2 regions of the Streptomyces rimosus genome follow, and region 1 is predicted to be linked to the other one. Evidence: riboswitches for the same ligand, from Rfam matches in the RefSeq annotation. Region 1 holds a riboswitch; the other holds the start of a gene.
The links. A riboswitch is a leader RNA that binds a small molecule or an ion and turns the genes downstream of it on or off. The one in region 1 is predicted to bind cobalamin.

Region 1 (15,507 bases):
TCGTGCCCGTCCGGGCAGGTGGCCGGAGCGGAGGACTCGGCCATCGGGCGGTTCAGCTCGAAGGTCGAGCCGCAGGAACGGCAGCGGTATTCGTAACGAGGCATGGCCACAGATTAGCCCGCGAGGGGGAGAAAGGGGGCAGAACGTGGGGGGAGAACGGAGTGGGCCAGCGTACGACCGTGCCGGGTGGTGCGCCGAGGAGGCGCAGTTCGGCACGTGTGGGAGCGCCTTTCCAGTCGCCGGGGGAGGTCACCGCGAAGGCGCCGGTGGTCACGCCCCGTTCGAGGCGCCCGACGACGCCCTCGCCGTCCAGCAGAGTGGAGAGATAGCCCGCTACGAACGCGTCACCGGCACCCATTGGGTCCACGGCTTGTACAGGTACGGCGGGCTGGTGCAGCGAGCCGTCGATGGCGTGGTGCGGGTGGCACGGGCGTTGGTTGGCGGGGTGGGGCTCTGGGTGCGTATAGGAGGTGGCGCCGTCCGGGCCGAGTTTCACGACGATCTCGGTGACGCCTGCGGCCGGCCATTGTCCGGCCTGTGCGGTGATGTCGGCTGGCGAGCCCGGTGGGAGGCACAGCGAGAGCCCGTCGGTCGAGGAGATCAGGATGTCCACGTACGGGATCCAGTCCCGCAGGACCGCCGACGCCTGGTCGGCCGTCCACAGCCGGGAGCGGTGATTCACGTCGGGGCAGACCGTTGTCTCGCGTTCGCGGGCCAGGTGAAGGGCGTGCGTGGACGGGGCGCGGCCCAGAGCAGGGGTAATGCCGACCAGGTGCAACACCTGGGGTGCAGTGGTGGCGAAGGCCCGGTCGAGCACGTCCGGGGCCATGCGCGACCCGGCCGAGCCCGCGCGGTAGTAGTGGATGCGGGTCACGTCCGGGAGCCGCGGCTCGAAGAGGATCAGCCCGGTCGGGGCGTCGGGATCGGACGAGGCCGGGGAGATGTCCACCCCTTCGGCCCGCAGGGTACGGAACACCAGCTGACCGGCTTAGCCGTCGCCCACGATGCCCGCCCACTGGACGTCGTGGCCGAGCCGGGCGAGGCCAACGGCGACATTGCTCTCGGCGCCCGCGATGGAGACGTTCATGGTGCCGCCCAGCTTGAGCGGGCCGGTGCCGCGCAGCGCGATCATGGTCTCGCCGGAGGTGAGCACGTCGGTGTTGGTGTTGGTGTCAGGGCAGGTGTGGGTGGTGGCTTCGGCGCTCGTGCTTTGGTGGCCCGCGCCGGGTCGGTCTGCGGATGCGGATGCGCCTGCTCGTGGTCTCGCCGCTGTGTTTTGGTCTGTGTGCGGGGGAGGACCGGTGGCTGTGTGAGGGGGCGTGTTCGCGTGCGGGCGCGTGCTGGTGCCGGTTGTCCGTGCGTTTTCGGCGTGGGGCCGAGGGGCTTGGCCCGGCTTGTCCGGTCCTGGCGTGCGGCTCACCATTCGGCGAACGAGCCGTCCGCGTGGCGCCAGACGGGGTTGCGCCAGGTGTGGCCTTTCTTGTCGGCGGCACGTACGGCCGGCTCGTCGACCGTGATGCCCAGCCCCGGGCGGTCGGTGCGCGCGAGGGAGCCGCCTTGGAAGCGGAAGGGGGCGGGGTCGATGACGTAGTCGAGCAGCTCGGCGTCCTGGTTGTAGTGAATGCCGATGGACTGTTCCTGGATGAGGAAGTTGGGGGTGGTGAAGGCGACTTGGAGGCTGGCCGCGAGCGAGATCGGGCCGAGCGGACAGTGCGGGGCGAGCTGGGCTCCGTAAGTCTCCGCGAGAGCGGCGATCCGGCGGAGTTCGGAGATGCCGCCCGCGTGCGAGATATCCGGTTGGAGGATGGCGACGCCGGCCTGGAGAGGAGCCAGGAACTCCTGGCGGGTGAAGAGCCGTTCGCCGAGCGCGAGGGGGATATTGGAGGCGTTGACCAGGTCGGGAAGGGAGTGCGGATAGTCGGGGAGGACCGGTTCTTCGACGAACATCGGCGCGTGTTCGGCGAGCAGGGGGAGCAGGCGCCGGGCGTTGGCGGGGGACACACGGCCGTGGAAGTCCAGGCCGAAGTCCCGCTCGTCGCCCAGTACCTCGCGTGCGGTCTCGGCGCGGCGCAGGCAGTCCCGTATCTCGGCGCGGGTGGCGACCGGGGTCATCGGGCCGCAGCCGTTCATCTTGACGGCGGTGAAACCCGCCTCGATCTGGGCGGTCAGAGCGTCCCGTATCTCGGCCGGTTCATCGCCGCCGATCCATGAGTACGCGCGGACCCGTTCCCGTACGGGGCCGCCGAGGAGTTGGTGGACCGGGACGCCGTACTCCTTGCCCTTGATGTCCCACAGGGCCTGGTCCAGCCCGGCGACGGCGGAGGAGAGCACCGGGCCGCCGCGGTAGAAGCCGCCCTTGGTCATGACCTGCCAGTGGTCCTCGATACGGGACGGGTCCCGGCCGAGGAGGTATTCGGCCAGGACCTCGACGGCGGCGCGTACCGGTTCGGCGCGGCCCTCGACCACCGGCTCGCCCCAGCCGACGAGGCCGGTGTCGGTTTCCACCCGGACGAACATCCAGCGCGGCGGTGCCAGAAACGTTTCGACGCGGGTGATCTGCACGCGGGGCGGCCCTTTCTACGAGGGGGGGGAATGCCGTTCCGTAACGGTATGGGCGATGCAGCGACCGCAATGGGCTGCCTGGAGTGGGGGCGCTGTTTGCGGTAGTCCGTGCACTACATGGCGTGCCGGCGGCGGTGCTTCGGGGAGTGGGAACGGAAGCGGGAGCGGTGTCCGTGGGTTGTGGGAGCCTCGTGGCGAGGGGCCGCGTGTGCGCCGGTTCGGGGTGGCAGGGGGCGCGCGGTTCGGTTTGCGATTTCCGGGTGGCGGGCGCGCCAGTACGGGTTGTCGTGGGGCAGGCCGCCGGAGACACGACCGTACATGCCGAAGACCAGCAGCATCAGGCCGACGAGGAAGCTGAACAGAACGTTCTGGATGCGGAAGGCCAGGAAGTTGAAGCCGGTCTCCAGAATGGCGAGATTGACGAAGCCGCTGAGCAGGAAGGCGACGCCGAGCACGATGTTGAGTGTCGAGGCGAAGTTCCCGCCGATCACCATGCCGCCGAAGAGCACCAGGCCCACGATGATCGACAGCACGCTCAGCGCGCCGTTGGTGTTCAGCCCGGCGACGGTGTCGCCGCCCGTGTCGAAGAACCCGATCTTGTCGATCAGGCCGAGAATGCCGAAAGCGACGAGTACCAGCCCCACCAGACCCGCGCCGAAACGGTAGATCTGGCTGAGCCGGTGATCGACGGGGAGATGTTCGTCGAGCCGTGTGTGCCGCACCTTGCCGCGCAGCGTCCGGGAGGGCCCGTGCAGAGCCTGGCCAGCGTCCATGTCCGGCCTCCTTCACGCAGATGAGCCGCCGATGAGCCGCCTGGACCGTGCTTGACTCCAGCATCCGCCTGTCCGCGGCGGGACGCCAAAGTGCCAGGTCAGTGGGTAGGGGAGGGGGAGGCCAGAGGGCGGGCGGGGGTGGCGGCCGGTCGTGGGACGGGGCTGCGGGGTCTCGGCTTTCGCCGGGGCGGGGGCAGCCGCCCGTACGCACTGATCGTTACGGCTGTCGCCCTGCGGCCACGCCGCCTGCGCGACGGGAGCAACCACGGCCGCCCGCGGCATCGCCGCCTGACCGCTGCACCACTGCGGGCCGTGCACTTACGGCCCGCCGGGCCACCGGCCCGCCCGACCCACAGACCGCCGAGCCAACGGGACCTATCGCCAGCCGATCAGCCGCTCCGCTGCACGCAACCTCACTGCACACCGCCCCACCGCACGCCGCACACCACCCCACCCGCACCAGCCCCGAACCCACTGCCGGGCACCGTCACCCCCTCACCCCGCCGCCCCTCCACCCCGCTCCTCGCGGATCTCCTGCACCACGCGGGCCGCCGTCTGCCGTACCGCTTCCATCTCGGTCAGGAAGTGCCACCAGTCCGGGTGCCGTCCCTCCAGGCCGGCGATCGCGCGCTCCAGGCGCGCCACCGCGTCGTCCAGCGGGCGTGCGTGGCGCGGGTCGGGCGTACTGCGGCCGGCCATCGCCAGCCGCTGCGCGTCCCGTACCGCGAAGCGCGTCCGCTCGACCTCCTTCTCGCGGTCGAAGGACACCTCGTCCAGCCGCCGCAGCCGGTCACCGGCCGCCGAGACCGCCTCGTCGGTCGTGTTCAGCAGGGCCCGCGCGGTCGCCAGCAGGCTCGTGGCGTCGGCCCAGCGCTGTTCGTCGCGGGCCTGCTGGGCCTCGCGCACCTTGGTCTCCGCCTGCGCGACGGCGTCGGCGGCCTGGTCCGGTACGTTCTGGAGGTCCTGCCAGCAGGCCGCGCTGTAACGCCGGCGCAGTTCGCTCAGTACGGGATCGACCTTGGCCGCCCGCGTCGTGATGGCCTGCGCCCGGGTCCGCAGCGACACCAGCCGCTTGTCGATCTCCGCGGCCTTCTCCGGCAGCCGCTCCGCCTCGGTACGTAGGGCCTCGGCCTGGCGCAGTACGTCGTCGGCGCGCCGGATCGTCTCCTGCACGCCGTGCTGCCCGGCGCCCTGGTTCAGCTTGGTCAGCTCGGGCGACAGGGCGGCCAGCCGGGCCGCCAGGCCGTCGGCCTTGTAGTTCTGCGCGCGGACGGCATCCAGCGCGTTGCTCGCGGCCAGCAGGGCCTGCCGGGCCCGCTCGACCGCCGGCGCGAGCCGCGCCAGCTGCGTTTCCGCGGTCTGCAGCAGCGGCCCCAGCCCCTGCGCGAAGCGGTCGAGGTCCGCCTTGACCCGCTCCAGCTCGTCCTTGGCCCGGGTCAGGTCGGCGCGCGCCCGCGAAGCCGCGCCGGCGTCGAGGTCGTCCCGGTCGAGGTCGTGGGCGTCGACGGCGCTGATGTAGCCCTGGCTGACCTCGTCGATCCGCTGCCCGAAACGCTCGTACTCCTCCGCGGCCCGCACGGCCGCCGGGGAACGGTCGACCGCGGTGATCGTCTCTATGGAGATCCGCAGGTCACGCTGGGCCGTGTCCAGCTCGTAGAACGCCGCCGCGGCAGCGTCCTTGGCCGCCTGGGCATCCGCGCGCTGGCTCTCCCCGCGCCCGAACCAGCGCCGCGTACCGCCGCCCGCGAAGGCGGCCGGGGCCGCGGCGGCCAGCAACGGCAGCGGCAGCAGGAGCAGAGTCACGGTGTCCCGGAGCGGTCCGCCCCGGGGGCGACGGCGTACTGCACGGCGTGCTCGCTGCTTGCGCGGCTGCGTGTGTGTCGCCGTCACATCCCTCTCCCGATCGCATCGCCCCTGGCCCGGCTGCCATTCTCCCACCCAGTAGGAACGAACACAGCGGCCGGTTGGTTCGCGATCAAGGACAGGATCCGGCGCGGCCACGGCCCCCGCCCCGAGCCGTCCACAACCCGGGTTTGCAGTGCAGCCCGGAAAGCAAGGTAGCCTGTCCGCTCAGCCAGGGCGCATAGCTCAGCGGTAGAGCGCTGCTCTTACAAAGCAGATGTCACAGGTTCAAATCCTGTTGTGCCCACAGTGAGAAGCCGCATCTGAGCGGTGAGATCGAAGCCCCAACCGAGGTCGGTTGGGGCTTCGTCGTTTTCGGGGTCCGCGGGAAGTCCACACGCCTACAGGCCGCGCGTTGTGCGGGGAGGCGGCTGTCGTCGCCTTCCCTGCTATAGCCGACATGCGGGGTGCTTTTGGGCGGTGCAGGCTGAAGGTATGGGTGTGCATTTGCCGGTGATTGTTCATCCGCCCTCGCCTTCGGGTGGGCGTCGGGTGACGGTTCATGGGCAGATCGTCGGGCTGGCGCATGGGCGGGGGGATGTTGCCGAGTTCTTGCGGCGGGCGGGGCTGGCGCCGGATGCCGAGGATGTTGATCTGGATGCGCCGGGGCTCATCGAGTGGCGGGGCGGGGGCAAGGACGTCTGGGTGGCTTCGGGGTGAGTGGGGGGTGGGGGTGGTTACGGGGGGTGTGTGAGGGGGTTCGGGGGGTGAGGTTGGCCGGTGGGCCTGTTGTTCAGGTTTCAAGTGATGTGTATCTTCGAAGGGTGACTTGAAACTTCAAGTACTTCCGATGGTGGCCGCCCGGTCACAGACAGAAATGAGCGTTCGTATGACCTCCCCCCTCAGCCCCCTCCGTGACTACGGCAGCGGCATCGACGACCGCCATGCCGCGAGCCCGCACGCGTACGACATCGGTCTGCTGGTGTTGCGGCTCGCGGTCGGCTTGATCATGGCCGCGCACGGTGCGCAGAAGCTGTTCGGCTGGTTCGGCGGGGGCGGGCTGGACGGGACCGGGCAGTTCTTCACGGCCAGCGGCTATCCGTCGGGCAAGGCCATGGCCGTCGTCGCCGGTCTCAGCGAGACGCTGGGCGGCCTCGGGCTGGTGCTCGGGCTGCTGACGCCGCTGGCGGGGGCGGCGCTCGTCGGGACGATGGTGAACGCGCTGGGGGTGAAGTGGGGCGGCGGGTTCTTCGCGCCCGAGGGCGTCGAGTACGAGCTGCTGCTCACGGCGGGCGCGGCGGCGCTCACGCTGACCGGCCCCGGCCGGTACGCGGTCGACCGGCTGCTGCCGGTCCTGCGCGCGCACCGGCTGGCGTACGGCGTGGCCGCCCTGGTGCTCGGTGTGGTCGTGGCGCTCGTGTTCCTGCTGATCCGTAAGTGAGCGGCGCGGGGCGGGGGCGGGCACGTCGGGAAGATGTCGGTAAGCAGCGGAAGGTGAGGGATTGACGTGGCGGTACGGCGGTTGAATCACGCGGTGCTCTACGTACGGGACGTGGCGCGCGCCGTGGCCTTCTACAGCGAGGCGCTCGGGTTCCGGGTGGATACGGAGATTCCGGGGCGGGCCGCGTTCCTCAGTGCGGAGGGGACGGCCAATGATCACGATCTCGGGCTGTTCGCGGTGGGGGCCGCGGCCCCTGGGCCCGAGCACGGCCGGGTGGGGCTCTACCACCTGGCGTGGGAGGTCGGGACCCTCGGCGAGCTGGCGGACGTGGCGGCGGAGCTGGCGCAGCGGGTCGCGCTGGTCGGCGCCACCGATCACCTGGTGTCCAAGTCGGTGTACGCGAAGGACCCGGACGGCAACGAGTTCGAGGTGATGTGGCGGGTGCCGCGCGAGGACTGGCCGGGCCCGGACGAACCGGACCGGCTCCGCCCGCTCGACCTCGAAGCGGAGCTGGCCCGCTGGGGGCGGGACCTGAAGACGGGGGCGGCGGCGGGGTCGGCCACCTGAGGGGAGGGAGGGGCAGGGGGTGGGGCGTACCGCGTACCGCCTCGCCGGCTCCGTAGCGCTTCGGCTCACCCCCGCCCCGGCACAGGCCCCGTCAGCCGTCCCCCCCCGGCCTTCGTCAGCCACCCTCCCCGGCCCCGGCCCCGGCCTCCGCTCCCGAAGCCCGCGCCGACCAGCGCTTCTCCACCCCGGCCAAGCGCCAGTACGCCAGGGCCGCCGCCCAGACGACCACGAACAGGCCGACGATGATGAAGCCGACGTTGTCCAGGTCGATGGACGAGATCCAGTCGGTGACGCCGTCCTTCAGGTCCAGCTTGTCGTGCAGGACGGTGACCAGCTCGATGGTGCCGATGAAGAACGCGACGGCGATCGACAGGCCGGTGATCGTGAGGTTGTAGTAGACCTTGCGTACCGGGTTCGAGAACGCCCACTGGTACGCGAAGTTCATGAACGTGCCGTCCAGGGTGTCGAACAGGCTCATTCCGGCCGCGAACAGCAGCGGCAGCACCAGGATCGCGTACCAGGGCAGACCGGCCGCCGCGCCGCTGCCCGCCATCACCATCAGCGTCACCTCGGTCGCGGTGTCGAAGCCGAGGCCGAAGAGCAGACCGAGCGGGTACATCTGGCCGGGCCGGGTGATGGAGCGGGTGAAGCGGCCCAGTACGCGGTTCATGAAGCCGCGCGAGTCGAGGTGCTGCTCCAGCTCCGTCTCGTCGTACCGGCCCTCTCGCATGGCGCGGAACACCCGCCAGATGCCCGCCAGCGCGACCAGGTTGAGCGCGGCGATGAGGTACAGGAAGCCGCCGGAGACCGTGGTGCCCACGGTGCCGAGCACCTGGTGGGCGCGCGAATCGTCGTCCAGCAGGGTGCCCGCGAGCTGCGCGCCGCCGGCGACCAGCGCCGCCATGGCGACGACCACGCTGGAGTGCCCGAGCGCGAACCAGAAGCCCACGGAGACCGGCCGCTTGCCGTCGGCCATCAGTTTGCGGGTGGTGTTGTCGATGGCGGCGATGTGGTCCGCGTCGAAGGCGTGCCGCATGCCGAGGGTGTACGCGGTCAGGCCGAGGCCGACGCCGAAGACCTGCGAGCCCACCGCGTAGTGGTGCGGCACGACCAGCAGGAAGAGCACGCCGAAGGCCACGATGTGCAGCCCGGCGATGACCGCCATCAGCCCCGCGGTCCGCACGGTGTCCTGCCGCCGCCAGCGGAAGTCGGGCAGGGGGGAGGCGGGAGCGGCTGAGGACGACGCGGCCGAAGTGGGGGAAGGGGAAGAAGGGTAGGGGGGATCTGTGGACAGGGGCATCCGGTGGTCACGCTCCAGCACCTCGTGGATCAGTTCGTGAGATGCCGTGGCCGGTCTCCTGGCTGACGGGTGTGCGCGCCCGCCCCAACCTTCCCGGCCGCGGGCTGCGGCCAGTGGCTCCGTACGGCGAAGGGCGCGTACGGACAGGGGCGGGAACTTCCCGATCACAGTGGCGAGGGCCGCTCCGGCCTGGACCTTACGGTCGTCACCGGTCTTCCCGAACACCACGGCCCGGACACTCTAACGCCGTCGCTGCCGCCGGTCAGCGCCCCGGCCACCGGGCCACTGCCTCGGGAACCCGGGGCGCCGGTTGCTCGACTACCTGATCCGGGCCCGCGCCGGCGGGCCGTCGGACAGTCGAGAGGCAGGGAGAGCGGGCATATGCGTCCTCGCATGAATGGGCACGTGGTGGGGCCGGGACCGGGGTTGGGGGCGAAGGGCCGGACGGTGACGGCGGCGGTGACGGTGCTGGCGGTGGCCGCGCTGGCCGCGGGGTGCGGCAGTGCCGACGGGCGGGAGTCCGGGAGGGCGGGCAGCCGGGACGACGCGGCGGGTGGCTTTCCGGTCACCGTCACCGATTGCGACGGGCGGAAGACGACCTTTTCCACGGCGCCGCGGAAAATCGTCACGAGCAATGCGGCGAGTCTGGAGATGCTGCTTCGGCTGGGTGTCGAGGACCGGATTGTCGGCACCGGATTCCCGCCGGGCAAGGGCACGTTGCCGGGTGAACTCGATGCTCGGGCGCAGCGGGTGCCGGTCCTGGGCAAAACGGTGATCCCGAAGGAGAAACTGCTCGGCTCCGGGGCCGATCTCTACATCGACACGTTCGCTTCGATGGGCAACATGGGCGGGGCGGCGACCGGCCCCACCGAGACGGAATTCGCCGCGGCGGGCATCAAGCACGTCTATCTGGCCTCGACCGCATGCGCGCCGCGCAAGAAGGTGCCGCAGCGGGATCTGTCCGCGGTCGAGGGGGACATCCGGCGCCTCGGGCAGGTCACGGGCACATCGCCGAGGGCGTTGCAGCTGGTGGCGGAGATGGAGAAGAAGGTTTCCGGGGTACGGAAGGCCATCGCGGACGTACCGGCGGAGAAACGGCCGTCGTATTTCTTCTTCGATTTCGACGCGGGAACGAAGCAGCCCGTGGCCGTCTGCAACCGGCAGGTGGCGAACGCGGTGCTGACCGAGGCCGGGGCGCGGAACGTCTTCGCGGACTGCGCGGGTGATTTCCAGCGGGTCTCGTGGGAGGACGTGGTCGGCAAGGACCCGGACTGGATCCAGCTCGGTGTACGGAACCGGGGCAGCGCCGCGGCCAATGAGAAGGCGTTCGGTGAGGCCGAGCAATTCCTCCGGACGTTCCCGGCCACGGCGGGGCTGCGCGCGGTGAAGGAAGGGAAATTCCTGCGCATCGGCTCGGAGCGGACGACCATCGCGGGGGTCGGCAACGCCGATACGGTACGGCGGATCGCGGCGACGCTGTATCCGGACCGGCTGGGCGGCGGAGAGGGCACGGATGGCGTGGCTGCCGGCGGGGCGGGCCGCTGATGGGGCGGTTGGTTGCGGGGCGGGCCCGTACGGACGCGGGGCCTGCCGGTACGGGCGCGAGGCCCGCTCGTACGGACGCGAGCCCCGCCGGTACGGCCTCGGGCCCCACCGATGAGGCCCCGGACCCCACTCGTACGCCCCCAAGCCCCGCCCACACGCTCTGGATCGCCGTCGGGCTCCTCCTCGCCCTGCTCGTCGCGCTGACCGCCGCCGTTTCGCTCGGTGCCACCGACATCGCGCCGGGCGAGGTGTGGTCGGTGGTGTTCCGGCGGCTGGGCGGGGAGCCGCCGCGGCCCGGTACGGACGATCTGATCGTCTGGCAGCTGCGGGTCCCCAGGGCGCTGCTCGCCGCGCTGGTCGGCGCGGGGCTCGGGCTCGTCGGTACGGCCACCCAGGCGTTGGTGCGCAACCCGCTCGCCGACCCGTACCTGCTGGGCATCTCCAACGGTGCCTCGCTCGGCGCGGTGGCCGCGATGGTGCTGGGCGCGGGGGCCATGGCCGGGATGGACGGGCTGTTCGGAACAGGAGGGGCAGGAGGAGCGGGAGGAGCGTTCGGGCTGGGCGGGGGCTTGGGGCTGTCCCTGGCCGCCTTCGCCGGGGCGCTCACCGCGTTCGCGCTGGTCTGGACGCTGGCGCGGCGCGGCGGCGGCTTCGCGCCGCTGCGGCTGGTGCTCGCGGGCGTTGGTATCGGGCAGTTCCTGGCCGGGTTCACCAGCTATCTGGTCCTCCAGGCCGGGGACGAACAGCAGACGCGCGGCGTGCTGTTCTGGCTGATGGGCAGCCTCGGCGGTGCCACGTGGGGCACGCTCGCCCTGCCGGTGCTCGCCGTGCCCGCCGGGCTGCTGGTCCTCCAGGCACGTGCCCGCGCGCTCAACGCGCTGACCATGGGGGACGAGACGGCGGCGAGCGTGGGCGTGGACGTCGTCCGGCTGCGCCGGCTGCTGTTCGTGGTGACCAGCCTGCTGACCGGCGTACTGGTCGCGGTGTCCGGGGCCATCGCCTTCGTGGGCCTGATGGTGCCGCACCTGTGCCGGCTGATCGTCGGGGGCGACCACCGACGGCTGCTGCCGCTGGCCGCGCTCACCGGGGCGCTGCTGCTGGTGGTGGTCGACATCGTGTGCCGTACCGCCATGGACGGCCAGGAGTTGCCGGTGGGCGTGGTGACGGCGCTGATCGGTGCGCCGGTGCTGCTCTACGTGCTGGACCGGCGGTTGGGAGTGGGGGCATGAGCCGGAAACCGGTGACGGCAGCGGACATCGATGCGGATGCACTCACGGATGCCCGTGTAGAAGACCAAAGCCCCACCCCCGGCCTGCGTATCGACATCGAGGACCTGCACGTGTCCTACGCCGGCCGGTGCGTGGTGGCCGGTGTGCACTTGATGGCCGCGCCGGGGGAGATCGCGGGGGTGATCGGGCCGAACGGGAGCGGCAAGTCCACGGTGCTGCGTACCGTCTACCGGCACCTGCGGCCGGATGCGGGCCGGGTGCTGCTGGCCGGGGAGGACATCCGGTCCATGCCGCCGACGCGTACCGCCCGGCACATCGCCGCCCTGCCCCAGGAACGCGGCGGCGACTTCGAACTCACCGTCCACGAGGTGGTGGCGATGGGCCGCACCCCGTACAAGCGGGCGTTCGCGGGTGACGACCGCGCCGACCGGGAGACGGTGGCCCGCGCCCTGGCCGAGGTGGGACTGGCCGGGTACGGCGGGCGGCGGTTCTCGGCGCTGTCCGGCGGGGAGCGGCAGCGGGCGCTGCTGGCCCGCGCGTTCGCCCAGGCCCCGGACGTGCTCGTCTTGGACGAGCCGACGAACCACCTGGACGTACGGCACCAGGTCGAGCTGCTGGCCCTGCTGCGCGGCCGGGCCTGCACGACGCTCGTCTCGCTGCACGACCTGAACGCGGCGGCTTCGGTCTGCGACCGGCTGCATGTGCTGTCCGAGGGGGCGGTGGTGGCGTCCGGCGCGCCGCGCGAGGTGCTCACGCCGGAGCTGCTGGCCGAGGTGTTCGGGGTACGGGCGACGGTGGTCGACCATCCGCTGACGGGGGACCCGCTGATCGCCGTCGATCAGCGGCGGGTCGCGGATGGCGGCACCTGAGCCGTCATCCGGACCGGCGCCGGCCGCCCAGCTCCCTCCACGTAGTGGCTCGGGCGGCCGTCCCGGTGGACGAGGCGCCCCAGCCGCGCCGCGTCCGCCGCGCGCAGCAGCCGTACGCCGCCGTCGGCCTGCCGCAGTACGCACGCGTGCCACGGCGTCATCCAGGCGTCGGGCGCGTCGAGCAGCCGGATGCCGAACTTGGCCGCGCCGCGCGGCTGCGGGTGGATGGACAGCCGTACGGCGTCGGGGTGGTGCTCGGCGATCAGCGCGCCCCAGGCGCGGCTGCGCCGGATGACTCCGTAGGCGCGGCTGCGGCAGGCGCGTTGCAGCGCGGAACGGGTGCCCTCGAAGCCGGTGGTGTCCTCGAACAGGAAGCGGGTGATGCCCCTGTACAGGCGCAGCGTTTCGCCGTCGTGGGCCGCCGTGTCCCTGGTCTCGGCGCGCAGGGCGTCCAGGGACGGGGCGTACCGGCGGAGTACCTGCTCGCGTTTGGCGTCGCAGGGCAGGTCCCCGTAGACGTCGCGGAGGTCGAAGGTGCTCAGGTGGGACAGTCCGGCCGTACGGATCATGGCGCGCAGCGCGTCGTTGTACGCGTCGACGTGCGGGTCCGGGACGCCGATCAGGTCGCTGAAGATGTGCCCGTCGGAGCAGATGACGAGCCGCGCGCCCGGCGCGTACCGCTCGCCGATCCGGGCGCAGAGCCCGTCGAGGAAGCGCAGCGCGAGGCGTTCGCCCTCGTCGGGGAGGTGGCCGATGACCTTGGCGGGGTTGGGGGACTTGCAGGGGAAGCCGGGGAGGGTGAGGACGATCGGGCGGCGCGCCGCTATCAGGTGCTCCAATTGCCGGAGCTGGTACGGGAAGTCGGTGGGCGCCGCCTCGTGTGCCGGGGCCGTCGCCTCCAGGGTGCGGTGGTGGGGGAGGAGGGCGGCGAGGATGTCGGCGGCCATGGTGGCCGGTGCGCTGGGTGCCGGGTGTCTCATCGGGTGGCGGCCTCTCCGGCAGAGCCGCTGAAGGGGCAGGCGTACGGAGGCGGTCCGGCGGGTTCTGTACCCGACCCGCCGCCTCTGCCCGCAGGAGTACCGGCCGGTTCTGTACCCGATCCGGCCGGTTCTGTACCCACCCCGCCATCGCTGCCCGCAGCCCCGCCAACCGCCCCGTACGAGACCGGAAGCTCATCCACCCCGCGCGCCAGCACCGCCGGTATCCACCTCAAGTCGGCATCCGGCACGGCCAGGCGCAGGCCCGGCAGGCGGCGGAGCAGCGTTTCCAGAGCGATGTGCAGTTCGGTACGGGCGAGCGTGGCGCCCGGGCAGAAGTGGATGCCGTGGCCGAAGGCGAGATGCGGGTTGGGCGTACGGTCGAAGTCGAGCGTGTCGGGGGCGGGGAAGCGGGCGGGGTCGCGGTTGGCCGCGCACAGCGAGACGATCACGGAGTCGCCGGCCGGAATCCGCGTGCCCGACACGTCCGCGTCCGCCGCGAGGAACCGCCAGGTCGTCAGCTCGAAAGCACTGTCGTAGCGGAGCAGTTCCTCCACCGCGCGGGGGAGGAGCGCGGGGTCGTCGCGCAGCCGCGCGAGGTGTTCCGGGTGCCGGAGCAGGGCGGTCAGCGCTGTGGTGATCTGGTTGGTGACGGGTTCCTGTCCGGCGACGAGGAGTTGGAAGATCATGGAGTCCAGCTCGGCATCGTCCAGTTCCCCGGCGTCGCGGGCGGTGACCAGACGGGAGAGCAGGTCGGTGCCGCGTTCCCGCCGCTTGTGTTGTACGAGGTCGGCGATATAGCCCTGCAAGCCGCGCAGCCGGGCCTCGTACGCCGGACGGCCGGGATCGTCCGGGCCGACGGGCTGGACGACCTTGCCCCAGTCGCGGTCGAAGCGCGCGGTGAACGCGTCCGGCAGGCCGATGACCTCGGCGAGCACGAGGAAGGGGAAGCGCGCCGCGAACGAGGCGACCAGGTCGGCGCGGGCGCCCCGCTCCGGACCGCCTTCGCCGCTCGGCCCTGCGGGCGGCAGTTCATCCAACAGCGCCTCCGCCAAGCGCTCGAACCGCGGCCGGAGTCCGGCGATCCGCCTGGGTGCGAAGGCGTCGGTGATCAGGCGCCGCATGGCGGTGTGCCGGGGCGGGTCCTGGTGCAGCAGGTGGACCTGGAGCCGCGAATGCTGCGGCTCGGGCATGATCGAGGCACGGGCGCGCCAGGCGGCGTTGCCGCGGGAGTGGTGCTTGCCCAGCCGGGGATCGTTCAGCGCCCGGTGAGCGGCCTCGTATCCGGTGACGAGCCAGGCGTGCACGCCGCTCGGGAACCTGACCCGGTGGACGGGGCCGCGCTCGCGCAGCTCGGCGTACAGGGGGTACGGGTCGCGCTTGTAGTCCTCCCCGTAGAGGGGGAGCGGTTCGGGTAGGCGGGGTGGGCGCATGGACGGTGCTCCTCGGCAGTCGGTAGGTGTCCGCGTACACGCCCGGTGCCGGTCGGGCGCACGCTTCACTCAGTGGTCGGGCGGAGCGGGCGCCGAGTTCCCGCCGGATGGCGGAACGGGGCCGCGCGGGCGACCGGAACGGCGGCGGAAACCCAGGTAGTCGGAGCGGCGGCCGGGCTGGTTCCGGCGGGCGGGAAGGACAAACCTCACGTGGGCCGGTAGGCGATCGGAGTGGGGGCGGGGGCGGTTGGGCGTGCCACGATGGCAGCGCCGAGCAGCGCGTTCCGTGCGGCTGCCGTTCGCGCTGCGCGCTGCGCTGCGCTCGCCGCGGTAACCCGTTCTCTCTCCTCCGCCCTCCCTCCCCTTCCCCGTCTGTGTATCGGAGCGGCCATGTCTCTCGTCCGGCGCTTGTCATCCGTACTGCCCGCGAAACCGGTGCTCGGGTTCGTGGCGCTGCTCGTCGTCCTGTTCGTGTGCGCGTACGGGGCGGGGGCGGCCGCCGGGCCCGTGGCGCCGGGGATGCGGCCGGGGGGCCAGGCCCCCGGGGCTCCGCAACAACCGGCGGACGGCGGCGGCATGGACGGTATGAGCGGCATGGGCGGGATGGGATGAGCGAGCACGTCACCGTACTGACGGTGGGCGGCATGACCTGCGCCGCCTGCGTCAACCGGGTGGAGAAGAAGCTCGGCCGCCTCGACGGGGTGACCGCCACGGTGAACCTGGCCACCGGCAAGGCCCGCGTCCAGCACCCGGCCACGCTCGCCGTGAGCGACCTCGTGGCGACCGTGGAGGCCGCGGGCTTCACGGCGCAACTTCCGGAGCCGGTACGGGAACCCGCCGGGGCTCCGGTCAGGGAACCCGTAGGGGGAACCACCGCGCCCGAAGACCGGCCCACTGACGCGGACCGCACCCGCCTCCTCGTCACCGCGCTCCTGTCCGTCCCCGTACTCGTCCTGTCGATGGTCCCGG
Region 2 (15,507 bases), 1.7 Mb from region 1:
CCTCGGCGGTACGACCGAGGCCCGCGCCCTGGCCGCCGACCTGGCGGACCGGCTCCCCGGCCTGCGCGTCACCACATCCCTGGCGGGCCGGGTGGCCGCGCCCCGGCTGCCGGCCGGAGAGGTCCGCATCGGCGGATTCGGAGGCCCGGACGGCCTCGCACACTGGCTGCGCGAGCACGCGGTGGACGCGCTCATCGACGCCACCCATCCCTTCGCCGGCACGATCAGTTTCAACGCGGCGCAGGCCGCCGCCACCGCCCATGTTCCCCTGCTCGCCCTCCGCAGGCCCGGCTGGGTCCCGGAGCCGGGCGACACCTGGCACCCGGTGGCCTCCCTGACCGAGGCCGCGGCGGCCCTCCCCGACCTCGGCCACCGCATCTTCCTCACCACCGGCCGCATGGGCCTCGCCACCTTCGCCCACCTCACCGACCAGTGGTTCCTGGTCCGCTCCGTGGACGCCCCGGAGCCCCCGTTCCCACCTCGGATGGAGGTCCTCCTGGACCGGGGCCCCTTCACCCTCGAAGGCGAACGCGCGCTCCTTCAGGAGCACCGCATCGACGTCCTGGTGACGAAGGACAGCGGCGCCGCGGCCACGGCCCCGAAGCTGCGGGCGGCGCGGAAGGCGGGGGTGCCGGTGGTGGTCGTACAGCGGCCGGCTGTCCCGCCCGGTGTACCGGTCGTGGGGACGGTGGAGGAAGCGGTGGGGTGGGTACGGGGCCGCCATGAGCCGTAAGCCCCGCCCTGTCACCGTCACGGTCCGCGTCCTTGGGGGACGTCACGAACTCGCGCTGCGCGGCGTGACACGTCAGGACGACTCGTTCCGCATCGGCTACACGATCACCCCGCCACTGCCGGACGACGCCGAAGGCGGGACCGTTCTGCCGGTCCTCGAAGCCGAGGACGACCTCGGCAATGAGTACAGCGACCGGGGCGGGGCGTACGGCACCAGCGACGACGGCTCACACACGGACGGCACGCTTACGGCGCAACCGGCCCTGCCGGAGGGCGCGCGGAGCGTCGCGGTCCGCGTCACGTTCTTGCGGGGCGGGGAGGAGTACTCGTACGAGGTGGCGTTGGACGTTCCGCCGGCCGCACCACAGCGCGCGAAGCGCGTTTCACCGGGGCCATGACGCGCTCCAACGGTTGGCTTCCCGGACGCGTGCCGCCAGGGCCTCTCGGCGGGTGGTGTCGTCCGGGGGCTGGGGCGGCTTTGGAGCCGGGGGCCGGGACTCTTCGGCGGTCACGTCGAGCACGTCCGGAGTACGGCGGCGAGGCGGCGGGCCACCTCGGGCGTGCAGCGGCCGAGGGTGACGAGTGGGCGGGTGATGTCGCCGGTGATGGAGGGGGTGTCCAGGCTCAGGGTCGGGAGCTTGATGCCGACGGCGGTGAGGGCGGTACGGAGTTCGTCGCGCGCTTCCTCGGCGATTTTGATCGTATTTGTGGGTCGGATGGGCTCGGTCGTGGCCATGTGTTTCTGCCTTTGAGCGGTTGGCGGGATACGCAAACACCTTGCGTGAATGCATCGTTACGCTCCGAACGCCTTCGCAGGTAGGAGCCCGGCGTTGCCGCCAGGGCGGACAACAGAGGAGACGGGATGGCCATGTGCGTGCTTGAGGCTCAGAACCTGGCCCGGGACGTGTTGGCCCGTGAGCTGCGCCGCCTCCGGGAAGCTTCCGGGCGGTCATTGGCTCAGCTGGCTGAGGAGACCAACTACGACCGCACCTACCTGAACCGCCTGGAGAACGGTGAGCGACTTTCCAAGCGGCAGGTCATGGAGGCACTGGACCGGACTTACGGCACGAAGGGGCTGCTCGTCGGGTTGTGGAGGCTGGCGCACCAGGACGTATTCACCGACAAGTTCGAGCTGTTCATGCAGTACGAGGCCAAGGCCGTGATCATGCACAAGTACGTGGTGGCCTTCCCCGGCCTTCTACAGACGGAGGCATACGCGCGGGCTGTGCTGTCCTCGCCACCGAACGTCAGTGCCGACGTGTTGGAACAGCGGCTCGCCCGGCGCCTGGCCAGGCAAGAGCTGCTGTGCCAGGACCAGCCTCCAGACCTTCGCGTCATCTTCGACGAGTCGGCCCTCGCACGGCCTGCCGCCGATCCGAACGTCTGGCACGAACAGCTGCTGCACCTGGTGGAAGCCACGTCGGCCCCTCGGGTAACTGTTCAGGTGCTCCCGTTTGCGGCGGGAGGCCACGACCTGATGGGAGGTTCGCTGTCGTTGCTGTGGATGGCGGACGGCCGTGGCGTCGGCTATCTGGAAGGGTGCAAGGCCGGGGGCGTTGTCGAGGATGCGGAGAAGTTCGCCGAGTACCGGGTTTCCTACGACAAGGTCCGCGACATGGCCCTCTCGCCGCAGGCATCGGTCGCGTTCATTCGGGAGTTGGCGGCGCGTGTGGCTCCCTGAGGGAGAGGCGCTGTGACCGTGACGGCCGACTCAGTCCCCGCTGCGCTTCAGCGCGAAGACGTGGCAAGCCTTCGGATCGCCCACCCGCTTGTAGAGCACCGGTCGGCTCTGTTCTTCGCCGATGTTCAGGGTGTGGATGGTGGTGCGTTCGAGCGCGTCGTCCAGTCGGTCGAACGTCAGGCTGAGGGTGGTGTGGTCGTCGGAGAGGCGCCAGTTCCCTTTGCCCGAGAGGCCCTGGTCGAGGGGGACCTTGTCGGTGGTCTGGTCGAGGGTGGTGTCCTTCGGCCAACCGCGGGTGGTGAACGTCTGCCCCAGCTTTCCACCGAGGTTGCTGAGTTCGATGTACCCCTTTGGGAAGCTCCAAGTGCCGTAGAAATGCGCGGCGCGAAAGCGCGTAGCGGGCGCCGGGCCGCAGCGCTCCTCCCCGGCGGCGCAGCCGGTGGTGGAGAGGGCGAGCAGGAGCGTGGTGGAGGCAGCGGCGGTGGCCCGTAGCCGTAAGTGCGCGTGCTTCTTCTTCGGTTTGCCGGTCATGTGGTGCCGCCCCCGCTTGCGTGTCCGGTGAGTTGACCGCCGTACGGGCGGACCGCGCCGACGCTAAGGGATCTACGTCGGCGCGGTGCCTCCGTGGCTGGATTTGCCCGGAGGGGCGGGGGCTTGTGGCGGGTATTCGACCGGTGGGCGGGCCCGCCCCGGGTGGTTACCCCTCCGGATACCGCCTCGGCGTCCACACCGTCTCCCGGTCGTCCTCCGGGGACCGCCGTACCGACTCCGTCTGCGACGAGCCGATCAGGAGGATCGTGCGCATGTCGACCTCCTCGGGGGCGAGGGCGGCGAGGGGGACCACGCGGATGGATTCGGTGGGGCCGCCCACGTCGCGGGCCATGACCACCGGGGTGTCGGGGGAGCGGTGTTCCAGGAGGAGTTCGCGGGCCTTGGCGACCTGCCAGGTGCGGGTGCGGGAGCCGGGGTTGTACAGGGCCATCGCCAGGTCGGCGGTGGCGGCCGCGCGCAGGCGGTCGGCGATGACCTCCCACGGCTTGAGGCGGTCGGAGAGGGAGATCACCGCGTAGTCGTGGCCGAGGGGCGCGCCCGCGCGGGCCGCTGCGGCGTTCGCGGCGGTGACGCCCGGGAGGACGCGTACGGGGACGGAGCGGTAGGGCTCCTGGGCGGCCACTTCGAGGACGGCCGTCGCCATGGCGAAGATGCCGGGGTCGCCGCCGGAGACGACCGCGACCCGGCGGCCCCGGCGGGCCAGGTCGAGGGCGAGTTCGGCGCGTTCGGACTCGACCTTGTTGTCGGAGGCGTGGCGCGCCTGGCCGGGGCGTACGGGGACGCGGTCGAGGTAGGTGGTGTAGCCGACGAGGTCGGTGGCGGAGGCGAGGGCGCCGCGGGACTCGGGGGTGAGCCACAGGGGGCCGGCCGGGCCGGTGCCGACGACCACGACCGAGCCGGCGGCCGGAGGGGGCGGCGGGGTGGCGATGCGGCTGGGGACCACGGCCACGGAGAAGTAGGGGACGGAGGGCGGGTCCACTTCCGACAAGGGTGCCGTCCGCTCCCCCGGCATCGTCGCGCGTTCGACGTAGTCCGCCTCCGGGAGGCGGCCGGAGTCGGTGAGCGCCTGGTGTACGGACGGGAAGGTGCGGCCGAGCTTCATGACGACCGCGGCGTCCGTGGCGGCGAGGCGGGCGGTCAGTTCCTCGGTGGGGAGGGTGCCGGGGAGGATGGTGAGGACTTCGTCGGCTTCGCAGAGCGGTTTGCCGAGGCGGGCGGCTGCCGCGCTGACCGACGTGACGCCGGGGATGACCTCGGTCTCGTAGCGGTCGGCCAGGCGCTGGTGCATGTGCTGGTACGAGCCGTAGAAGAGCGGGTCGCCCTCGGCGAGTACGGCGACCGTGCGGCCCGCGTCGAGGTGCGCGGCCAGGCGAGCGGCGGCCTCGGTGTAGAAGTCGTTGAGGGCGCCGCGGTAACCGTCGGGGTGGTCGGTCGACTCCGTGGTGACCGGGTAGACCAGGCGTTCTTCGATGTGGTCGGGGCGGATGTGGCGCTCGGCGATGGAGCGCGCGATCGAGCGGCCGTGCCGGGCGCTGTGGTACGCGATCACGTCGGCGGCGGCGATGACCTCGACGGCGCGCAGGGTCATCAGGTTCGGGTCGCCGGGGCCGAGGCCGACTCCGTACAGGCGTCCCGGGCCGGGGGTGGTGTGCTGCTCGGTCACTCTTCCACGCTCGCTATCGCGTTGATCGCCGCCGCGGCCATCGCGCTGCCGCCGCGCCGCCCGCGTACCACCAGGTGTTCCAGGCCGGACGGGTGCTGCACCAGCGCGTCCTTGGACTCGGCGGCGCCGATGAAGCCGACCGGTATGCCGAGGACGGCGGCCGGGCGGGGCGCGCCCTCCTCGATCATCTCCAGGAGGCGGAACAGGGCGGTGGGCGCGTTGCCGACGGCGACCACCGCGCCGTCCAGGCGGTCCCGCCACAGTTCGAGGGCGGCGGCGCTGCGGGTGGTGCCCATGCGCTTCGCCAGGTCCGGTACGGACGGGTCGGCGAGGGTGCAGATCACCTCGTTGTCCGCGGGCAGCCGCTTGCGGGTGACGCCGCTGGCGACCATGTTCGCGTCGCAGAGGATGGGGGCACCGCCCCGCAGGGCCTCGCTCGCGCGGGCCACGACCTGCGGGGAGTACGCCAGGTCGCGTACGAGGTCGGTCATGCCGCAGGCGTGGATCATCCGGACGGCGACCCGGCTGACGTCCTCGGGCAGCTGCGCGAGGTCCGCCTCGGCGCGGATGGTGGCGAAGGACCGGCGGTAGATCTCCGCCCCGTCCTTCTCGTAGTCGAACTCGCTCACTGTGTTTCGTTGCCCTCGGTCATGTCGTGGTGGGGGTCGTGCGGGTGGCCGCGCGGGCCGACGCGACGGCGTCGGCGAGGCGGCCGGGTTCGGTCGTGGGGACGGTGGTCGCGGCGGCCGCCCCGTCGCGGGTGCCCCGTACAGACACCTCGTAGGCGTCGCCGGTCGCCACGACATCGACCCACGCGCCGTGCGGGTGGCCGCAGCGGCGGGCGCAGCCCGACCAGTGGACGGGCAGCGGCTCGGTGGCGCCCCCCGCTCGCAGGGTGGCCACCGCGTCCGCCCGTACGTCGGCCAGCGACTTGGCGCAGCCGGGGCGGCCGGTGCAGGCGCCGAGTCCGTACCAGGGGGAGGCGGGATCGGTGACCAGGCCGGCCGCCGCCAGTTCGCGCAGCCTGGGACCGGCCGTCTCCGGGGACAGGCCGGGCAGCACCACGCCGCGCCAGGGTGTCATACGGAGTTCGCCGGCCCCGTCCTGGGCGGCGATGGCGGCCAGTTCCCGCAGATGGGCGCTGGTGAGGCGGCCGAGGGGGGCGAGGAGGGAGAGGGCCCGGGTGCCGTCGGGGGCGGTGACCTGGCCCGGCCGGGGCGGGGACGGCCGGGTGGGGGCCGGGGGCGTGGCGGTCGTGCAGGGCTCCGGGAGTTGCGTACACAGGTGTACGCGGACGGTCGCGGCGTCGTAACCCGGCGGGAGCTCGCGTACGCGCCAGGAGCCGTTGCCCGCTTCCCGGGCGACGGTGAGGAACGCTTCCGCGGCGGCCAGGGCCGTGCGCGGTGCGTCATGGCCGGGCAGCCGCAGCGCCTCGGGGTCGTCGCCGATGCGCAGCAGCGCCGTACCGCCCGCTTCTGCGATCAACGTCACATCGGCGCCGAGCGCGGCCACGTCCCCGCGGCCGTCGTCCAGCGCGAAGAGGAAGCGTCCGGAGAGGGCGGGGGCCGTCGGGCTCGCGCACAGGAGGCGGTCCAGTTCGCGGGCCCAGTCCTGGACGGCGGCGCCGCCGTCGGCGCCCTGTCCGTCCAGCCCGGCGAGCGGTGAGGCGACGATGTTGCGGACGCGTTCGTGCTGGTCGGAGGGGAGGAGACCGGCGGCGCGCAGGAGGCCGGCGAGGGACGCGGCACTGTCGGCACCGAGGCCGCGCAGCTCCGCGTTGCCGCGGGAGGTGAGGGAGAGGTGGCCATCGCCGAGACGGTCCGCCGCGTCGGCCAGGACGCGCGCCTGGTGGGGCGTCAGGCGCCCTGCCGGAAGGCGGAGTCGGGCCAGGTATCCGTCGGCGGCCTGATGCAGCCGCAGCGCCCCGGGGCAGGCGTCGCCACGGTCCCGTACGACGGCGTCGCCGCGCTCCTGTACGGCGGCGCCATCGCGGTTCCGTACGTCCCGTACGCGGGCCTCGCGGCCGCCGCCTGCGCAGGCGTCACCGCCATCCCGTACGAGGGATTCGTCCCGATGCGGGGGTATCGCGGGGGTGGGCGGCATGGCGGCGAGCATACCGACGATGGCTCGGGCGGTCCCCCGCCCGGCTGTCGGCGGCAGCCCTTACTATGCAGGTCGGTGGGTCAGCTGGCCCATCGGACGCCAGCGACGGCGCCAAGGGAGGAAGCCCGGTGCAAATCCGGCGCGGTCCCGCCACTGTGAGCCCGGCCACCGCCGGGCGAGCCAGGAACTCCCGCCGTCCGTGAACACCGCCCGGGGCGCGGACCCCGAGGAAGGCCAGTCGCCGCCATGATCCTGCTGCTGTCGACGTCCGACACCGACCTGCTCAGCGCCCGTGCGGCCGCCGGTCCCGTGCCGTACCGGCTCGCCAACCCCGCCCGCCTCGACCTGGCGGAGCTGCCCGGCCTCCTGGAGGGCGCCGACCTGGTCGTCGTCCGGCTCCTGGGCGGCCTGCGGGCCTGGCAGGAGGGCCTGGACCAGCTCCTCGCCGCCGACCAGCCCCGCCCCGTCGTGGTGCTCACCGGCGAACAGGCGCCCGACGCGCAGCTCATGGAGGCGTCCACCGTCCCCATCGGCATCGCGGCCGAGGCCCACGCCTACCTGGCGCACGGCGGCCCCGCCAACCTGGAGCAGCTCGGCCGCTTCCTGTCCGACACCGTGCTGCTGACCGGCCACGGCTTCGAGCCGCCGGCCGCCGCGCCCTCCTGGGGCCACCTGGAGCGCTCGAAGCACCTGGCGGCCGAGGCGCGTACCGGTGGCGAGGTCGTGGCGCGTACGGACGACACGGGCGCCGCGACCGGCCCGCTGGTCGCCGTGCTCTACTACCGCGCCCACCACATGAGCGGCAACACCGCCTTCGTGGAGTCGCTGTGCGAGCGGATCGAGGAGGCCGGCGGCCGTCCGATGCCGCTGTTCGTGGCCTCGCTGCGGGCGCCCGAGCCGGAGCTGATCGAGGAGCTGCGGGCCGCCGACGCGATCGTGACGACCGTGCTGGCCGCGGGCGGCACCAAGCCCGCCGAGGCGTCGGCCGGCGGCGACGACGAGGCGTGGGACGCGGGCGCGCTGGCCGCGCTGGACGTGCCGATCCTCCAGGCCCTGTGCCTGACCGGGCCGCGCAGCGCCTGGGAGGAGAACGACGAGGGCCTGTCGCCGCTGGACGCCGCCAGCCAGATCGCGGTGCCCGAGTTCGACGGTCGGCTGATCACCGTCCCGTTCTCCTTCAAGGAGACCGACGAGGACGGCCTGCCGGTGTACGTCGCCGACCCCGAGCGCGCCGCCCGGGTCGCCGGCATCGCCGTCCGCCACGCCCGGCTGCGCCACATCGCGCCCGCCGACAAGCGCCTGGCGCTGGTGCTGTCCGCGTACCCGACCAAGCACTCCCGCATCGGCAACGCGGTCGGCCTGGACACCCCGGCGAGCGCCGTGGCGCTGCTGCGCCGCCTTCGTGAAGAGGGCTACGACTACGGGGACGAGCCCGTGCCCGGCCTGGAGTCCGGCGACGGCGACGAGCTGATCTACGCGCTGATCGAGGCGGGCGGCCACGACCAGGAGTGGCTCACCGAGGAGCAGCTCGCCCGCAACCCGGTCCGTATCCCGGCCGCCGACTACAAGCGCTGGTACGGCACGCTGCCGCGGGAGCTGCGCGAGCAGGTCGAGGAGCACTGGGGCCCGCCGCCCGGCGAGATGTTCGTGGACCGCAGCCGGAACCCGGACGGCGACATCGTGCTGGCCGCCCTGCGCCGCGGCAATCTGCTCATCCTCATCCAGCCGCCGCGCGGTTTCGGCGAGAACCCGATCGCGATCTACCACGACCCGGATCTGCCGCCGTCGCACCATTACCTGGCCGCCTACCGCTGGATCGCCGCCTCCCAGGAGGACGGCGGTTTCGGCGCCGACGCCATGGTCCACCTGGGCAAGCACGGCAACCTGGAGTGGCTGCCCGGCAAGAACGCCGGCCTGTCCGCCGCCTGCGGCCCGGACGCGGCCCTCGGCGACCTGCCCCTGATCTACCCGTTCCTGGTCAACGACCCGGGCGAGGGCACCCAGGCCAAGCGCCGGGTGCACGCCACGCTCGTCGACCACCTCGTACCGCCGATGGCCCGCGCCGAGTCGTACGGCGACATCGCGCGCCTGGAGCAGCTGCTCGACGAGTACGCGGCGATCTCCGCCATGGACCCGGCGAAGCTGCCCGCGATCCGTGCCCAGATCTGGACGCTGATCCAGGCCGCCAAGCTGCACCACGACCTCGGTCTGGAGGAGCGCCCGGACGACGAGGGCTTCGACGACTTCCTGCTGCACGTCGACGGCTGGCTGTGCGAGGTCAAGGACGCGCAGATCCGCGACGGGCTGCATGTGCTCGGCGGCGCGCCGGAGGGCGAGGCGCGCGTCAACCTCGTGCTCGCCATCCTGCGCGCCCGGCAGATCTGGGGCGGTACGTCCTCGCTGCCGGGCCTGCGCGAGGCGCTGGGCCTGGACGAGTCGGCCGCGACCCGTACGACCGCCGACGCGGTCGAGGAGCAGGCCCGCGGCCTGGTGCAGGCCATGGACGACGCGGGCTGGGACCTCGCGGCCGTCGAGCGGGTCACCGCGGAGCTGCCCGAGGCGCAGCGTGAGCCGGTGGCGGCGATCCTCGCCTTCGCCGCGCGCGAGGTCGTGCCGCGCCTGGCCGCCACCACCGACGAGATCGACCACGCGGTACACGCGCTGGCCGGCGGCTTCGTCCCGGCCGGCCCGTCAGGATCGCCGCTGCGCGGCCTGGTCAACGTGCTGCCGACCGGACGTAACTTCTACTCGGTCGATCCCAAGGCCGTACCGAGCAAGCTCGCCTGGGAGACCGGCCAGGCCCTCGCCGACAGCCTCCTGGAGCGCTACCGCACCGACCACGGCGACTGGCCGACCTCGGTGGGCCTGTCCCTGTGGGGCACCAGCGCCATGCGTACGTCCGGTGACGACGTGGCCGAGGCGATGGCGCTGCTCGGCATCCGGCCCGTGTGGGACGACGCCTCGCGCCGTGTGACCGGCCTGGAGCCGATCCCCGCCGACGAACTGGGCCGCCCGCGCGTCGATGTGACGCTGCGTATCTCCGGCTTCTTCCGCGACGCGTTCCCGCACGTCATCGGCCTGCTGGACGACGCCGTACGGCTCGCCGCCTCCCTGGACGAGCCCGCCGACGTCAACTTCGTCCGCGCCCACGCCCAGGCCGACCTGGCCGCGCACGGCGACGAGCGCCGGGCCACCACCCGCATCTTCGGCTCCCGCCCCGGCACGTACGGCGCGGGCCTGCTCCAGCTCATCGACTCGCGTGACTGGCGTACGGACGCCGACCTCGCCGAGGTCTACACGGTGTGGGGCGGCTACGCGTACGGGCGCGGCCTGGAGGGCTGCCCGGCGCGCGAGGAGATGGAGACCGCGTACAAGCGCATCGCGGTGGCGGCGAAGAACACCGACACCCGCGAGCACGACATCGCCGACTCGGACGACTACTTCCAGTACCACGGCGGCATGGTCGCGACCGTGCGCGCGCTCAAGGGCACCGCGCCCGAGGCGTACATCGGCGACTCGACGCGGCCCGAGACGGTCCGCACCCGCACGCTGGTCGAGGAGACCTCCCGCGTCTTCCGCGCCCGCGTGGTCAACCCGCGCTGGATCGAGGCGATGCGCCGCCACGGCTACAAGGGCGCCTTCGAGCTGGCCGCGACCGTCGACTACCTCTTCGGGTACGACGCCACGACCGGCGTCGTCGCCGACTGGATGTACGACAAGCTGGCGCAGACGTACGTCCTCGACCCGGAGAACCGCGCCTTCCTCCAGGAGGCCAACCCCTGGGCCCTGCACGGCATCGCGGAACGCCTCCTGGAGGCGGAGTCGCGCGGCATGTGGGCCGAGCCGGACAAGGAGACCCTGGCCGCGCTCCGGGAGGCGTTCCTGGAGACCGAGGGCGATCTGGAGGAGCAGGGCTGACGCCCTTCCCGACGCTGACGGCGGAGCGCCGGGCAAGCTGAGCGATCAGCCTGCCCGGCGCTCCGCCGTATTACGCGTGGGGGCTCAGCCCATCGCCACGTGTGGGGGCCTCAGCCCGTCGTGGTGAACCCTTCGCCGACCGTCAGCGTCACCACGTCCGTCCCCGCGGCCGAAGCGTCCGACGCTTTCTCCGTCTTCACGCCCGCCAGCCGGGCGGAGAGCACCTTCGCCTGCGCCTCCATCGACGCGGGGTAGGTGATGGCGGTCTCCTTGGCGCCGGGAGCCGCGTTGCCGGTGGAGACCACCGAGAAGCCCATCTTGCGCAGGTCCGCCGCCGCGCCTGCCGCGTAGCCGGGCGTGCCGGTGCCGTTGAGGACCCGTACCTTCACCGAGCGCGCGGTGACCAGCTTCTTGGCCTCGGCGGCCAGCTTGTCCTTGCTGACCTCCTTGTCGTGCGCCAGGTCGCTGAAGAGGTTGCCGGCCTGCGGGTACTGCCAGATCACGTTCGCCTTGTCGGTGGGCACGTCCGCCTCGCGCGGATAGTTCGGCACCGTCAGGAAGGTGAGCCGGTCGCTGGGGATGTCCTTGACCGTGGAGGCCAGTTCGGACAGCGGCTTGACGCCCGCCAGCTCGTTGTCCGTGGTGATCGACTTGGTGGCCGAGTCGAGGAAGTCGTACAGCGCGCCGGGGCTGGTCAGCTTGGACTGCGCCTTCTCGCCGAGCGCCTTCATGAACTCCTGCTGGCGGCCGATGCGGCCGAGGTCGGAGCCGTCGCCGACGCTGTAGCGGGTACGGACGTAGCCGAGCGCCTTCTCGTCGCTGACCTCCTGGCAGCCCGCCTCCATGTCGAGGTGCGCCTTCTTGTCGTGGATCGCGGTCTTCGGGCACACCTTTATGCCGCCCAGGGCGTTGACCATGCCCTTGAAGCCCTGGAAGTCGACCGAGACGAAGTGGTCGATGCGCAGCCCGGTGTTCTTCTCGACGGTCTTGATCGTGCAGGCCGCCGCGCTGGCCACGTCGCCGCTCTCACCGCCGATGGTGAACGCTTCGTTGATCTTGAAGTGGTGGGGCTTGGACTTGTGGCCGTTGCCGCTGTCGCAGGACGGGATGGACACCCAGGAGTCGCGCGGGAAGGAGACCGCGGTGGCCCACTCGCGGTTGGCGGCGATGTGCAGCACCATCAGCGTGTCCGACTGCATGGTGTCCAGGTTCTTGCCGTACTTGGCGTTGGCGCCCGCGCGGCTGTCCGAGCCGACGACGAGGATGTTCTTGGAGCCGGGGCTGAGGTTGGCGGGGCGGTCGCCGCCGAGGCGGCTGCCGACGTCCGCGCCGTGGATGTTGCCGTCCAGCTTGAAGTAGATCCAGCCGCCGACGCCGGCCGTGATCAGCAGCAGCACGCCGAGGACGCCGCCGGTCCAGGCGAGGATGCGGCCGCGCCGGGTCATCCGGGCCTTGGGGCGGCGGCCGCGGCCGGAGCCGGAGCCCGCGGCGCGGCGCGAGCGGCCGGGTCCCGGGCCGGAGCGGTCGGCCCGGCGGGAGCGGGGGCCGGGCACATCGGGGCCGCGGGTGTCCGCGCCGGGGCCGGTGCGGCCGGTGGGGCCGGAGGTGCCGTTCTGGCCGGAGGTCGCGCCCCGCCGGGGCCGGTTCCTGTCTTGCACGCCTATTGGTCCTTCTGGTGCGTCAGATGCCCGCGCTCGGCAGGACGAGCATGCGGTCGGGGTCGTACGGAAACCACTGCGGGCAACTGCCGCTGCTGCCGCGCATCGTACGCAACCTGCACCACAGTTCGCCTGCCCCGTCCCGCCACCAGGCGCTGATGCGGCCCAACTCCCACCCGCCGTCGGGGTGTTGCAGCTCCACCGGCTGGTAAACCCATCGCACCTCCGCCTCGGGGGGAGGCCCACCCTGCCGCGGGGGCCCGCACCTCGTCGTCATCTCCCCCTCCCGCCGGGCCGGTTGCGAACGTTCTGGCGCACTCTACAGCCAACTTCTACAACGCTGTAGAAGTACGATGGTGTGGGGCGGATCACATGGTAGGGGAGGCGCCCGGGGCGGCGTGCGCGGGGGTTGCGGGGGCGGGGGAGACGGCCGGGGCCTCCACCGGGCCACCTGGCGGGCCGTCACCTTCCTTCCGGCCGGGGCCGTACGCACAGGTGCGCTGCTCGCCCCTCGGGATCGCCCCGAGTCCCGACGTGTGCGTACTCAGAGCGGGGTGGCCGCCTTGAGGACCAGGAAGAGGGCCACCGCGGCGTTGAGCGAGGAGAGGGCCGAGGCGGCGGTGCCTGCGGCGGCCACCAGGGCGGCCAGGCCGGCCGGGGTGAGGGCGGGCGGCCAGCTGCGGGCCGTGGGGGCCGGGCCCAGGAGGGCCGCCACTCGGCGCGGTACGGGGCCGGGCTCCGGGGCGGCGAAGCCCGCCAGCAGGGGGCTGGGCGCGGGCCGGGAGACCAGTGCGGCCTTGCCCACGGCCCGGGCGGTCAGCCGACGGTCGCCGACGGTCCGCGCCGCCTCCTCGTCGGCCCAGCGCTCGGCGCTGAAGGCGACCGCCGTACGCAGCGGCAGCAGGAGCGGGTTGGCGCAGCCGGCCAGCCGTACGGCGAGCTGGTAGCGGTGGTGGCGTTCCGCCAGGTGGGCGCGTTCGTGGGCGAGCAGCGCCCGGCGCTCGTCGCTGTCCAGGCTGTGCAGCATGCCGCGGGAGACCGCGATCCGGCCGGGGCGCGCGGGCCTGCCGGGGCGGGCGGGCAGGCCGGGGACGGCGTAGGCGTACGGGCTGTCGTCGGGCAGCACCGCCAGTTCCGTACCGGACGGCAGTCCGTCCAGCGCCTGGTGCGTACGGAAGCGGACGCGGTAGTGGCGGCGCAGCTCGATGCCGCAGGCGGCGAGGACGGCGGCGAGCGCCGCGATCGCGGCGCTGCCCGCGACCTCCGCGATCGGCACCGCGGCGCGCACCTCCGGGTCGGACCAGCCGTCCGGCAGCGGGTTGCCCGGCAGCTGGGCGGTGCCCACCACCATCAGCAGCGCCAGGCACAGCGTGCTGCACACGCCGAGGACCACGGCCAGCGCGGTCAGCAGGCGGGTGGTGCTGCGCGGGTGCAGGTGCTGGCCGGCGAGGCGGGCGATCGGCAGGGCGGTCAGCGGCAGCACGAGCGGGAGGAAGACGAAGACGCCCATCGGTCAGTCAGTCCCCGGAACTCTCGGCCGCTCCGGGGCCGCCGGTGGCGCGCTCCAGCAGGGTGCGCAGCAGCTGCTCGTCCTGGGCGGACAGGGCGGACACGAAGCTGGCCAGTACGGCGTCCCGGTCCGACTCGCTGTCCAGTACGCGGCGCATCCGCAGCGCGGCGAGCCCCGCCTCGTCGGCGGCCGGGGTCCACACGTAGGACCGGCCGACGCGTTCGCGGGTGACGGCCTTCTTGGCGTGCAGGCGGGAGAGGATCGTCATCACCGTCGTGTACGCGAGGTCGCCGCCGAGGTGGTCCTGTACCCAGGCGGCGGTGGCGGGCCCGGGGGAGTGGTGCAGGGCGGCCAGTACCTGTGCCTCCAGCTCGCCCTGGCCCCGGCGGCGCGCGCGGTCGCGCCCGCCCGGATGGCCGCCGAAGGGGTCCCCGTTCATGCCGTAGCCTCCCGTTCCGTGCCGGACGCCCCGCGGCGGCGGGGCGTCGCCGCATCCTACTGAGCGGGCCGGGAACGCGCCCCGCCCTTCGTTCGTCATCCTCTACAGCACTGTAGAGATTGTGGCCCGCCGCACAAGGAGGCCACACACCCCGACCCGGGAGGAACATCCATGGGAGTCTCGCTGGCCAAGGGCGGCAACGTCTCGCTGTCGAAGGAGGCGCCCGGCCTGACCGCCGTGACGGTGGGCCTCGGCTGGGACGTGCGGACCACCACCGGCACCGACTACGACCTGGACGCGAGCGCCCTGCTGTGCAACGAGTCCGGCAAGGTCGTCTCGGACCGGCACTTCGTCTTCTACAACAACCTCACCAGCCCGGACGGCTCGGTGCAGCACACCGGTGACAACCTCACCGGTGAGGGCGAGGGCGACGACGAGTCGATCAACGTGAACCTGGCGGGCGTGCCCGCCGAGGTCGCCAAGATCGTCTTCCCGGTCTCCATCCACGACGCGCAGAACCGCGGCCAGAGCTTCGGCCAGGTCCGCAACGCGTTCATCCGCGTCGTCAACCAGGCCAACGGCACCGAGCTGGCCCGCTACGACCTCACCGAGGACGCCTCGACCGAGACCGCCATGGTCTTCGGCGAGCTGTACCGGCACGGCGCGGAGTGGAAGTTCCGCGCGGTGGGCCAGGGCTACGCGTCCGGGCTGGCCGGTATCGCGGCGGACTTCGGGGTCAACGTCTGAGACGTGGCCGCACCACGGCCCGTACGGCCGTGACCGGTACGACGGCGGGCCCGCGGCGTGTGTGCCGCGGGCCCGCCGCCGTATGCCGGAGCTTTGTACCCGGACCTCGTGCCCGGACCGGGCCCGGATCAGAGATCGAACTCGGCCGGCGGAATGTCCAGCGCGTAGCAGACCTCGCGCACCACGGCCTGCTCGGTCTTGTCGAAGTCGCCGTCGGCGCCGCCGATGACGATGCCGATCTGGATGACGGCACGCGCCTCGACCGGCTTCTTCTTCACCTTGCCGATCTCCTGCATGAGGCCGACCTTGCCGAAGTCGAAGTCGGCGGACAGCTTGTCCAGGTAGTCGTCGAAGCGGCGGCGCAGGTCGTCGGCGGAGAAGTTCTGCAGCACCTCGTTGGTGGCGATGAGCTGGGCCACCCGCTGCCGCTCGGAGGGGTCGACGTGGCCGTCGGCGGCGGCGACGAGCGCGCACATCGCCATGCTCGCGTCCCGGAAGGCGCCG

Region 2: it holds a riboswitch for cobalamin, as region 1 does, so the genes downstream of both, cobN (cobaltochelatase subunit CobN) here and nicT (Nickel transporter NicT) in region 1, are expected to answer to the same signal.

The regions. Positions count from the first base shown of each region.
Region 1 covers NZ_CP023688.1:6,516,352-6,531,858, forward strand. Annotated here, with positions in the region: gene CP984_RS28210 (FmdB family zinc ribbon protein) at 1-104, opposite strand, end outside; partial or broken gene CP984_RS28215 (sugar kinase) at 53-1,423, opposite strand; gene dgoD (galactonate dehydratase) at 1,417-2,562, opposite strand; gene CP984_RS28225 (DUF4383 domain-containing protein) at 2,676-3,335, opposite strand; gene CP984_RS28230 (coiled-coil domain-containing protein) at 3,831-5,225, opposite strand; tRNA gene CP984_RS28235 (tRNA-Val) at 5,413-5,484, shown strand; gene CP984_RS28240 (hypothetical protein) at 5,673-5,897, shown strand; gene CP984_RS28245 (DoxX family protein) at 6,067-6,618, shown strand; gene CP984_RS28250 (VOC family protein) at 6,685-7,185, shown strand; gene nicT (Nickel transporter NicT) at 7,301-8,518, opposite strand; cobalamin riboswitch at 8,517-8,729, opposite strand; gene CP984_RS28260 (ABC transporter substrate-binding protein) at 8,933-10,030, shown strand; gene CP984_RS28265 (FecCD family ABC transporter permease) at 10,030-11,259, shown strand; gene CP984_RS28270 (ABC transporter ATP-binding protein) at 11,343-12,128, shown strand; gene CP984_RS28275 (L-tyrosine/L-tryptophan isonitrile synthase family protein) at 12,098-13,108, opposite strand; gene CP984_RS28280 (cytochrome P450 family protein) at 13,105-14,538, opposite strand; gene CP984_RS28285 (hypothetical protein) at 14,929-15,150, shown strand; gene CP984_RS28290 (heavy metal translocating P-type ATPase) at 15,147-15,507, shown strand, end outside.
Region 2 covers NZ_CP023688.1:4,770,215-4,785,721, forward strand. Annotated here, with positions in the region: gene CP984_RS20280 (cobalt-precorrin-6A reductase) at 1-733, shown strand, start outside; gene CP984_RS20285 (hypothetical protein) at 723-1,130, shown strand; gene CP984_RS20290 (hypothetical protein) at 1,241-1,468, opposite strand; gene CP984_RS20295 (helix-turn-helix domain-containing protein) at 1,595-2,413, shown strand; gene CP984_RS20300 (hypothetical protein) at 2,444-2,944, opposite strand; gene CP984_RS20305 (precorrin-2 C(20)-methyltransferase) at 3,111-4,628, opposite strand; gene CP984_RS20310 (precorrin-8X methylmutase) at 4,625-5,257, opposite strand; gene cobG (precorrin-3B synthase) at 5,277-6,743, opposite strand; cobalamin riboswitch at 6,792-6,939, shown strand; gene cobN (cobaltochelatase subunit CobN) at 6,978-10,649, shown strand; gene CP984_RS20325 (LCP family protein) at 10,760-12,094, opposite strand; gene CP984_RS20330 (hypothetical protein) at 12,330-12,509, opposite strand; gene CP984_RS20335 (M56 family metallopeptidase) at 12,852-13,817, opposite strand; gene CP984_RS20340 (BlaI/MecI/CopY family transcriptional regulator) at 13,825-14,256, opposite strand; gene CP984_RS20345 (TerD family protein) at 14,428-15,003, shown strand; gene CP984_RS20350 (tellurite resistance TerB family protein) at 15,132-15,507, opposite strand, start outside.